One region of the Marinobacter sp. 3-2 genome, then DNA from elsewhere that is predicted to be linked to it. Evidence: predicted binding sites of a transcription regulator. Region 1 holds the regulator's gene; each other region holds the start of a gene.
The links. Region 1 encodes sigma-54, which starts transcription at its own class of promoters, with help from an activator protein. Its sites were predicted from a motif close to ANTGGCATNNANNTTGCTNT; they were not measured.
Positions count from the first base shown of each region.

Region 2: EDB94_RS03445 (flagellar hook-length control protein FliK) is a predicted target of sigma-54. The motif match lies at 1,399-1,418, and genes of this name have one in related genera.
Region 3: EDB94_RS20300 (sigma 54-interacting transcriptional regulator) is a predicted target of sigma-54. The motif match lies at 1,876-1,895, and genes of this name have one in related genera.

Region 1 covers NZ_RJUQ01000011.1:502,542-505,818, reverse strand. Annotated here, with positions in the region: gene rapZ (RNase adapter RapZ) at 1-358, opposite strand, end outside; gene ptsN (PTS IIA-like nitrogen regulatory protein PtsN) at 387-857, opposite strand; gene hpf (ribosome hibernation promoting factor) at 945-1,253, opposite strand; gene EDB94_RS04110 (RNA polymerase factor sigma-54) at 1,354-2,874, opposite strand; gene lptB (LPS export ABC transporter ATP-binding protein) at 3,032-3,277, opposite strand, start outside.
Region 2 covers NZ_RJUQ01000011.1:356,038-359,314, reverse strand. Annotated here, with positions in the region: gene EDB94_RS03455 (PP2C family protein-serine/threonine phosphatase) at 1-1,016, shown strand, start outside; gene EDB94_RS03450 (Hpt domain-containing protein) at 1,009-1,356, shown strand; gene EDB94_RS03445 (flagellar hook-length control protein FliK) at 1,510-2,700, shown strand; gene fliL (flagellar basal body-associated protein FliL) at 2,866-3,277, shown strand, end outside.
Region 3 covers NZ_RJUQ01000020.1:119,652-122,928, reverse strand. Annotated here, with positions in the region: gene ntrB (nitrate ABC transporter permease) at 1-188, opposite strand, end outside; gene EDB94_RS20305 (ABC transporter substrate-binding protein) at 191-1,612, opposite strand; gene EDB94_RS20300 (sigma 54-interacting transcriptional regulator) at 1,926-3,277, shown strand, end outside.

The DNA of each region.
Region 1 (3,277 bases):
CCCGGAGAGAGGTCCTGTCGTCACTCAACGGATGCTTTCTGCGGGTGGCGTGAAAACGCTGCAGAAGCGACTGCTCGTCGGCGTCCAGGAAGATGATTTCAACGGTAACCCCGGTTTCCTGGAGGCGCCGGTAGATCTCCTCAAAATTGGCCAGCTCGCCGGAAAGGTTCCGCGCATCGATACTGACGGCCATCTTGCCCAGTCGACCAGGCCTGGTCTGGCTGGCGGCTTCCCGTGTGAGGGGGAAGAGCAGGCCAATAGGAAGATTGTCGATGCAATAAAACCCGAGGTCCTCCAGCACATGAAGTGCGGTACTCTTGCCCGAACCGGACCTGCCACTGACGATAATCAGCTTCATGACCACCTTACCTCCACTGCAGTGAATATCAGCCGCCTGAGGCGGTCATGCGCTGGTACAGCGTGCTGGCGTCCTCGCATTGCCGGAGGCGATCACAGAATGACCGCTCGTTGAACTTCTCCGCCAGTTGGCTCAGCAGCTCAAGGTGCTCGCTCGTCGCCTCTTTTGGCACAATCAGGGCAAAGATCAGATCCACTGGCTGATTGTCGATAGCATCGAACTCCACGCTTTCTTCAAGCGTCATCAGCACACCCACCACGTGATCAAGTCCTTCCAGGCGGCAGTGGGGAATGGCAATTCCCTGGCCAATGCCGGTGCTGCCCAGGCGCTCACGGGAAATCAGGTTGTTGAAGAGCTGGGTCTCGCTGAGCGTGTTGTCCTGATGGTTTATTTGCTCGGCAATAAACTCCAGGGCCCGTTTCTTGCTGGACGCAGCTACCCTGCAGAGGGTGAGCTCCGGCGCAAGAATGTTGTCTATGGTCAGGGATGTGTCGCTCATGGATCGACTGCATTTCCGTTAAAAAAAAGGCTGCGACACGTTACTCATGTCGCAGCTCGATTAGATGAAGTGCATGAAAACAGCGCGTTAGCGAGAGCCGTTTCCGTGCATCCGTTCTACATTCTTTTCCTTGTGCTTGAGGATCTGACGGTCGAGCTTGTCGATAAGGGCATCAATGGCCGCGTACATATCCTCGTTTTCTGCCTTTGCGTGAATCTCACCACCTACCACGTGCAATGTGGCTTCCGCAATCTGGCGCACCTTTTCCACTTCCAGGGTCACCTGGCAGTTACTGATGTGGTCAAAGTGACGCTCGAGCTTCTCGAACTTCTCTGAAACGTAATCCTTCAGTGCGGGAGTCAGTTCTACGTGATGGCCTGAAATGTTGAGTTGCATAGGCGTCTCCTGTTGTCATCATGCCGGCTCCCGGGAGCCGGTCTGGGTGCTGGCGCATTGTGCGCCGGCGAATACGGTGTTGCATCCCGTCCCGGGGTATTCAGACCAGCCGCTTGCGTTCGTTGGACGGCGGAATGTGCATGGCCTCCCGGTACTTGGCAACGGTGCGTCGCGCAACCTTGATACCCTGTTCCCCTAGCATGGCTGCAATTTTACTGTCGCTCAACGGCTTTTTGGGTGTTTCGGCGGCAATCAGCTTCTTGATCATCGCGCGTATGGCCGTGGAAGAGCACTCTCCGCCCTCATCAGTGCTGACATGGCTGGAGAAGAAATATTTCAGTTCGAAAATACCCCTGGGGGTATGCATGTATTTCTGGGTGGTTACCCGTGAAATCGTTGATTCATGCATTTCCACCGCCTGGGCAATGTCCGAGAGAATCAACGGCTTCATTGCTTCCTCGCCGTAATCCAGGAAACCCTGCTGGTGCTCGACAATACGGGTCGCTACTTTCAGCAGGGTCTCATTGCGGCTCTGCAGGCTCTTGATAAACCACTTCGCCTCCTGCAACTGATCGCGGAGGTAGGTGTTGTCTGCACTGCTGTCTGCACGCCTTATAAGTGAAGCATAGCTGGCATTTACCCGGATGCGCGGTGCAATTTCCGGATTCAGCTCAACACGCCAGCGGCCATTGTGCTTGCGAACGATGACATCCGGAATCACGTAGTCGGGCTCGGCGCGATCAATCACGTCGCCCGGGCGCGGATTGAGGCCGGTAATCAACGCCAGGACTTCCCTGAGCTGATCTTCTTTCAGGCGGCTGCGACGCAACAGCTGGGCGTAGTCCCGGTTGCCCAGCAGGTTGATGTAGTGGGTGATCACCAGGCGTGCCTGGGCGAGCCAGGGTGTTTCCGGGGGTAGTTGATTAAGCTGGATCAGCAGGCATTCCTGCAAATCCCGGGCAAACACGCCAGGGGGATCGAAGTGCTGGAGGCGATGCAGGACGGCTTCCACTTCATCCAGTTCAAGGGGGTCTTCTTCGTTCTCGTCCAGCAGCCCGGCGTGGATTTCTTCCAGAGGGCTGGTGAGATAGCCCCGCTCGTCCACGGCGTCCATCAGGGCGTGGGCAATGGCCTGGTCCCGCTCACTCAGGGGAGTCAGGTTGAGCTGCCATTCCAGGTGATCCTGAAGGGTCTCGGTGGGCGAGTTGCGGGTCTCGAAATCGTGATCGTTTTCATCGTCGTTGCGGGCTGCCGGGGCAGGGGCGGACTGGTAGATGTCATCCCAGGCCGTGTCGACCGGCAGGTCGTCCGGAATGTTATCCGGAATCTCGTTTTCCGACGACCAGTCCGGGCCGTTCTCGGATTCGTCCCAGTCGCTGGACGGTTCCGGCGTGGTCTCGGCAGCAGACTCGGCCGCATTGGCCTCGCGCTCGTCACTCTCGGTGGACGTGTCGGTCTGATCGTCGTCCTCGGATGTCTCCAGCATGGGGTTGGATTCCAGTGCCTGCTGGATTTCCTGTTGGAGGTCGAGGGTAGATAGCTGGAGAAGCCGGATCGCCTGTTGCAGCTGGGGTGTCATGGTCAGGCTCTGACCCAGCTTTAACTGTAAGGAGGCTTTCATAACCATGGTTCAGGATCCGTCACTCATCAGCGCTTTGTGTCATAGGTCTTGAAAAAATCTTTATATGCCGGTTACTTGCCGCGGTTTTTCTTTACCCTAGCAAGTTCTTTGCCGAGTTTACTTGCTACAGATCATCAAAACAATGAGCCATTCACTGTCACAGCCTGAATTCGTCCCCGAGGTAGACTTCCTTGACCTGTTGATTGGCCAGGATCGCATCAGCATTGCCGGAGGCGATGATGTGCCCGCCGGAAACAATGTACGCGTTCTCGCAGATATCGAGAGTCTCGCGCACGTTATGGTCGGTGATCAGCACGCCAATCCCTTTGTCCCGCAGATGCCGGATAATGTGTTTGATGTCGCTGACGGATATAGGGTCAACACCGGCGAAGGGCTCATCCAG
Region 2 (3,277 bases), 150 kb from region 1:
TCAAACGGATTCTGCCCACGGGCATGTTCTGCTGTGGCGCCATGATCGAGGCGGATTTCAAACTTAATCAGTTGCAAGTCTGGAACGGCGGTCTGCCCGATGGCTGGCTGATCCGGACCACCGGAGAACTCCAGGCATTGCCATCGCGGCATCTTCCCCTCGGTATCCTTGCGCCGGATCAGTTCAATGCCGATTTCGAGAGGGTTGGTGCCGCCCCTGGCGACAGGGTGCTGATGATGACCGACGGCTTTCTGGAATCTGCCGACAGCGCCGGCAACGTATTCGGTGAGCAGGGCGTTAACGGCACGCTTGACCGGCTGGACGGTGGCGACCATCCGTTCGATGCCATGATGTCCGCGGTTCACCGGTTCACCGGCAACTTTGAGGATGGCGATGACCTGACGCTCTGCTGTCTGGAAATGATGGACGAGGCGGGGCTGGCTACCCTGCCAGATCGTGCCGCACCATCTGCTCTTGCCGGGCCGGCGGAATGGCGCTGCAGCTATGAAATCCGGGAAAGGACCCTCGGCGAGTTCAGTCCCCTGCCCCTGTTGCTCCACATCTGCATGGAGGTGCCGGGGCTTCGACGGAAGAGCGGCGAAATCTATACCCTGCTGGCGGAACTCTACAACAACGCGCTGGAGCACGGTGTTCTGGAACTTCCGTCAGAATGGAAACACTCACCGGAGGGCTTTGGCCGCTACTACGCGGAGCGCAATCGGCGCCTGGCCAACGTGGAGGGTCACTACATCCGGTTCACACTGCACCATTCCCTGAAACCGGATGGAGGTCGGCTTCGTGTTATCTGTGAGGACAGCGGCCAGGGGTTTGATTTTAACAATCATCCCAGCGTGGCCCCCGGTAATTCCCCAACCATAAGCGGGCGCTATGCAGGGCGGGGCCTGTTGCTGTTGAAACGTCTGGCGGAGACCATCAGGTTTCATGAACAGGGCAATCATGTTGAAATTGTCTACGATTGGCAGTTCGCCCGTACAGCGGAGAATCGAGATGACTGATAAACCACACCTGGACGAGGAGGCACTGGCTGAGCTTCGAGACGTCATGGAGGACGAATTCGAAGTGCTGATACAGACCTATGTTGCAGATTCCCGCGACAGGATTCGGGGATTGCAAGAAGCCCTGAGGGCTGACGATAGTGACGCCTTTGCCAAGACGGCCCATAGCTTCAAGGGCAGTTGTATCAATATTGGCGCCCCAAGGCTTGGCGAACTCTGCCTGAAGGCGGAAATCGCAGGAAAGGAGTCCCGGCTGGACGATGCCTCGGGATTAGTGGATGACATCGCCCGGGAATTCGAACAGGTAATCGCAGGCCTGGATGGCTTGATGGTGGGGTGAATTACGTCGATTCAGGCCTTTTGTCAGGCGAAGCAGGTGTGCGCTGGCATCACAATTGCTTCGTCCTTCGCATTGAGTGGATTAACCGCCCATGCACCGGCCAGGTCCGGCAAGGTGAGGGCGACAATGCGATAAAAGCGGCAAGAGGTTGCCATGGCCCAGATGGTTCTTCCCCAAACCCCCGCGCCCGGGACGCAACAAGATCCCGGCCCGTCAAAATCCGGAACCAGCCGGGATCCGGCTGACAGGAAAAGCGATTTTGACTCTGTCTCCCAGGCTGAGAAAAAGCGGCTCGATCGCCAGAAGGCGGATCGGAACGCCGAGGCCAGATCTGCCGATGAATCCCGGGCGGCCCGGGACACTTCTTCAGAGACGAAAACGGAAGCAAACGCGAACGCTGATCCAAAGGGTGGCGAAAAAGCCGACGCTGCCACGGATGCTGAATCACGGGACGCGGGCGAGGCCGCTGTTGCCGGTGATGGCAAATCAGAGCCGACGGCGCTTCCCCTTACCTTTGTCGAGTTGCAGTCCTGGCTGAATCCAAAAGCCGGAGGTGCCGGTGAGTCCGCCATGTCAGCCACAATGCCGGGAGTCGGCGTCAACGCTGCCACCGGGGGTTCGGGCCAGACGAATTCCGTTGCCGGATTGTTCAGTGGCCTTCTCACAGGGGCCTCGGGTCAGAAAGCTCAGTCCGGATCCGGCGGTGTTTCCGGCGATGCGACACTGACAGATGTCATGAAGGCCTCAGTGCTCACCGACTCCGGCCGCAATGCGGATTCCGGCTCGTTGATCAATTCTGGCCGCTTCCAGTCCGCCATGGATCTGGTGTCCCAGCAAGCGGCGAATAATGCCAATGCGGCAGCAAAACTGACGGCCGAGAATGCTGCGCCATTGCGAGGTTATGCTACGTCCATTGATGTGCCGGTAGGCCATGCAGAGTGGGGCGACAAACTGGTGGGCAAGCTCAGCTGGCTGACGGCCCGCAACATGTCGGTTGCCGAAATCCACCTGACACCACCGGACATGGGCCCCATGGAGGTCAAGGTCCGGGTGCAGAACGAACAGGCGAGTATTACGGTCCATTCGGCCAATCCCGTGGTCCGTGACCAGCTTGAACTGCATTCCCACCGGCTCAGGGATATGCTGGGTGAGCAGGGACTGTCGTTGGCAGGCTTCGATGTTTCCGATTCGCCTCGCCAGCAGACCGGCGAGCAGGGCACCGGAAACGATGATGGCTCCGGTAACGGTTCGGCATCGCTGGTCGCTGGCGATCAGGACGATGAAGGCATCAGCACCGGCAGCCTTGATCTCAGCTGGAAAGGCGAAGTAGACATCTTCGCCTGATACCCTTCGATATTCTCTTCCAATCTCCTTTGCCCATCCTTCCCGGCAACGCTAAACTGCTGTTCTGAACGGGAAGGTTGGGTGTTCTGGCCCGCCCTTTGCATCCAATCCTGAAAAGTCGCGGAAAATTGCTCCCCGTGACGGATTTCTGGCAAAGCGAACATTATGGCTGAAAATAACGAATCTGAAGCGGCTCCTGCCAAGAAGGGAAAACTGAAGCTGATCATCATGCTGGTTGTGGTGGTGATCCTGGCCATTGTGCTGTCTGTGGTGGGTACCCTGTGGTTCCTGGGCGGCGGTCTTCCGGGCATGGGTGAGGAAGAGGGTGACGCAACCGAGGTTGCAGAGGAAACCTTTATTCCCAGCAGCTACTACCTGATCGAAAAAGCCATTGTTACCACGGTTCAGGCTGAGGGCCGCCAACGCTACGCCCAGGCTTATCTGGCGCTGGAGTCCACCGATCCACAGGCGCTTGAAGCTGCCAAGCTGCACATGCCTCTGATTCGAAGCCAGCTGGTGACAGTGCTCGGTAGCAGTAACTTCAACGAGCTGCAAACGCCCGAGGGCCGGAGTGGCC
Region 3 (3,277 bases), on a different contig from region 1:
CAGGCCAGCTTGATCACCGCCGAGGGTGGCGGCACCCGGGATTCCTGCTCCACACCACCCATCAGCATTTCGTATTCGGTCAGTCCTGTCTGGGCCTCCGGGGGCTGGGTTGCCATTTCCCAGAGCCCCAGGGCCAGAATCAGGAACGACACCGACAGCAGTGCTGCCCGGACGTTCAGGGAAGCCATGGTTACACCCTCCCGATGTCGAAGCTGCGTGCGTATTCTTCGGCACGATCAGAATCGAACGTCTTGCCCATGATGGTGTGGGTCTTGTAGGTCTTGTCCGGAGCGGTGTAACCCAGTTCTTCCATGATCTTGCCGGTCTCGCTCGCCAGGTAGACCTGCTCGGCAATGCCTTTGTAGTCCACATCACCCTCGATATAACCCCAGCGCTTCATCTGGGTGAGGATCCACACGCCCATGGAGTGCCACGGGAACGGGTCGAAGTCGATGCGGTCCGGCACGTCTTTTACCTCGCCAAGGCCATCGGCGTAGTAACCGGTCAACACCTGCTGAATCACCGGTACCGGCTGGTTCAGGTAGTTCTTCGGTGCGATAGCTTCGGAGATTTCCTTACGGTTATCCGGATTGTTGGAGTACTGCGTCGCGTCGATGATGGCGCGCAACAGGGCGCCGTAGGTGTTCGGGTTCTGGGTCGCGAACTGCTTGCTGCAGGCAAAGGCGCAGCACGGGTGGCCTTCCCAGATGTCCTTGGTCAGCATGTGGATGAAGCCCACCTTCTCCCAAACAGCTCGCTGGTTGAACGGATCCGGTGACAGGTAGCCATCCAGGTTACCGGCGCGGAGGTTGGCAACCATCTCGGGTGGCGGGACCACTCGGATCTGCACATCTTTGTCCGGGTCGATACCGTTCTCGGCCAGGTAGTAACGCAACAGGAAGTTGTGCATGGAGTACTCGAACGGCACGCCAAACTTGAAGCCTTTCCACTGTTTCGGGTCGCGCTTGTCCTTGTGGTCGACGTGCAGCACGATGGCCTGGCCATTGATGTTCTCAACGGCCGGCATGATGAACGGCTCCGGTGTGGAGCCCGCGCCCATGGTCATCGCCAGGGGCATGGGAGTAAGCATATGTGAGGCGTCGTATTCGCCAGCCAGGGACTTGTCCCGGGCCACCGCCCAACCTGCGGTCTTGGTAACGGTCACATCCAGGCCGTAACGCTCATAAAAGCCCATCGGGTGGGCCATGATGATAGGCGTGGCACAGGTGATCGGTACAAAACCAACGTTCAACTTGGTCTTCTCGAGCTTGCCCAGGGATTCCTTTACCGCGGCCTTGGCCTTCTCCATCGGGAACACGCTGCCCAGAACCGCCGCTGCAGTGCCCGCGCCCATCATTTTCATGAAGGCGCGTCGGCTGTGCTCGTTGTGGCCAAACACCGAGCGCACCACCGCGCCCTCGATGGCGCGATCCATCATCGCTTCTGAATCCAGATGCTCGTCAGCAACTGCCTGCTGGCCGGCAGAGGGCTTGAGATCGAGGGAAATCGACGGGGTGCTGTCGCCGGGTTTGCACTCGGGGCAGCCGCAGGTCTTGGCATGAATCAGGGACTTGTCACCGTCAAACGGGTTTCCAAGGCTTTTCGTAGTCATGGCGCACTCTCCTGGGTTTGGGACCTAAGTTTTGGGTTATTTCTGCACTCTCACGGTGCAACAAAGGTGCGGCTCGGGCCCGAGGCTGGAAATGGTCGGGTCGGCTCCGCGTTCTGAGAGAGCTATCGCAGGGTTTGTGCCAAGTCCGGTTATTTTTTTAACTGACTGTTTTTATTTGAATAAAATTAAATTACCTGCAAATGGAACGACTACGAACTTTCGTAATTCACGATTTCTCGTAGTCCTAACTGCGATTTTTCGTAGTTGGCACAGGGTTTGTTGTGTTTTCCCGGACTGCCCCCAGGACATCGCCATGAATACCGAAGCCATCAATGCCCCGGAACTTACCGGAAACTGGATCGACCACCTGCCAGAGGCTGCCCTGCTGGTAGATGCAGGCAGGGACCTGATTCTGTCCGCCAACAGCGCCATGGGCCGAATGATCGGCTCCGACCGGCAATCCCTCGTCGGAACGCCATGCACCCACCTGTTCACCGACCAGCGCCCCCAACTGATTGCCTTCACCGAGGAAACCCTGTTTCGCAGCCACGGCTGGAGCCGCGACTTCTTTCTCCAGCACCGGGACGGCCATACCGTGGAACTGGAGATCTCCTCATCCAGAGTTGGCGAGGCGGAAACCCAGAATGTGCTGCTGTTGCTGAGGGACAGACGGCAGCTGCGAACCCTTCGGGAACGCCACGATGCCAACCACTACCATCGGGGCGGCCTGCTTGAATGGCGGCGGGTGGAAGAGCTGTTCAAGGACATGGAGCGGGAAAACCAGCTGATTCTTCATGCTGTCGGGGAAGGCATCTACGGGGTGGATGCCGAGGGGCGCGGCACTTTCGCAAACCCCGCCGCCGAGCGCATGCTCGGATGGCGAATTGACGAGCTTATGGGTCGGGTTCTGCATCGCGTGGTGCACCACTCCCATGCCGATGGCAGCCTTTACCCACTCAAGGACTGCCCGATATACGCCGCCTTCCGCGATGCCAGCGTGAAGCGCGTGGGCGAAGACTGGTTCTGGCGCAAGGATGGCAGCGGCTTCCCGGTGGAATACACCAGCACGCCGATTCTGGATAACGGGCATCCGGTAGGCGCAGTGGTGGTATTCCGGGACATATCGGCACGCCAGGAGGCCCAGAAGGAACTGCAGAAAGCGCTGGAGGAAGTGGAGACCCTCAAACACCGGCTGGAAATGGAGAATGCCTATCTACAGGAGGAGCTCAGCGCCGAGTATCATTTCCACGAAATCTTTGGCCAGAGCGAGGCAATCAAAGCCATCGTGCGACGTATCGGCATGGTGGCGCCCACGGATGCCAACGTGCTGATCACCGGTGAATCCGGCACAGGCAAGGAGCTGATCGCCCGTGCCATCCATCAGTCCAGCAGCCGGAGAGACCGCCCCCTGATTCGGGTGAACTGTGCGGCCATCCCCAAGGATCTGTTCGAGAGCGAGTTCTTCGGCCACATCAAGGGCGCCTTCACCGGTGCCGTCAGCGATCGCGTGGGCCGGTTCGAACTAGCCGACGGCGGCACCCTGTTCCTGGACGAAGTGGGCGAAATCCCGCTGGAACTCCAGGGCAAACTGCTCCGGGTGCTGCAGGACCAGCAATTCGAGCGTGTCGGCGAGAACAACACCCGGGCGGTGGATGTTCGCGTCAT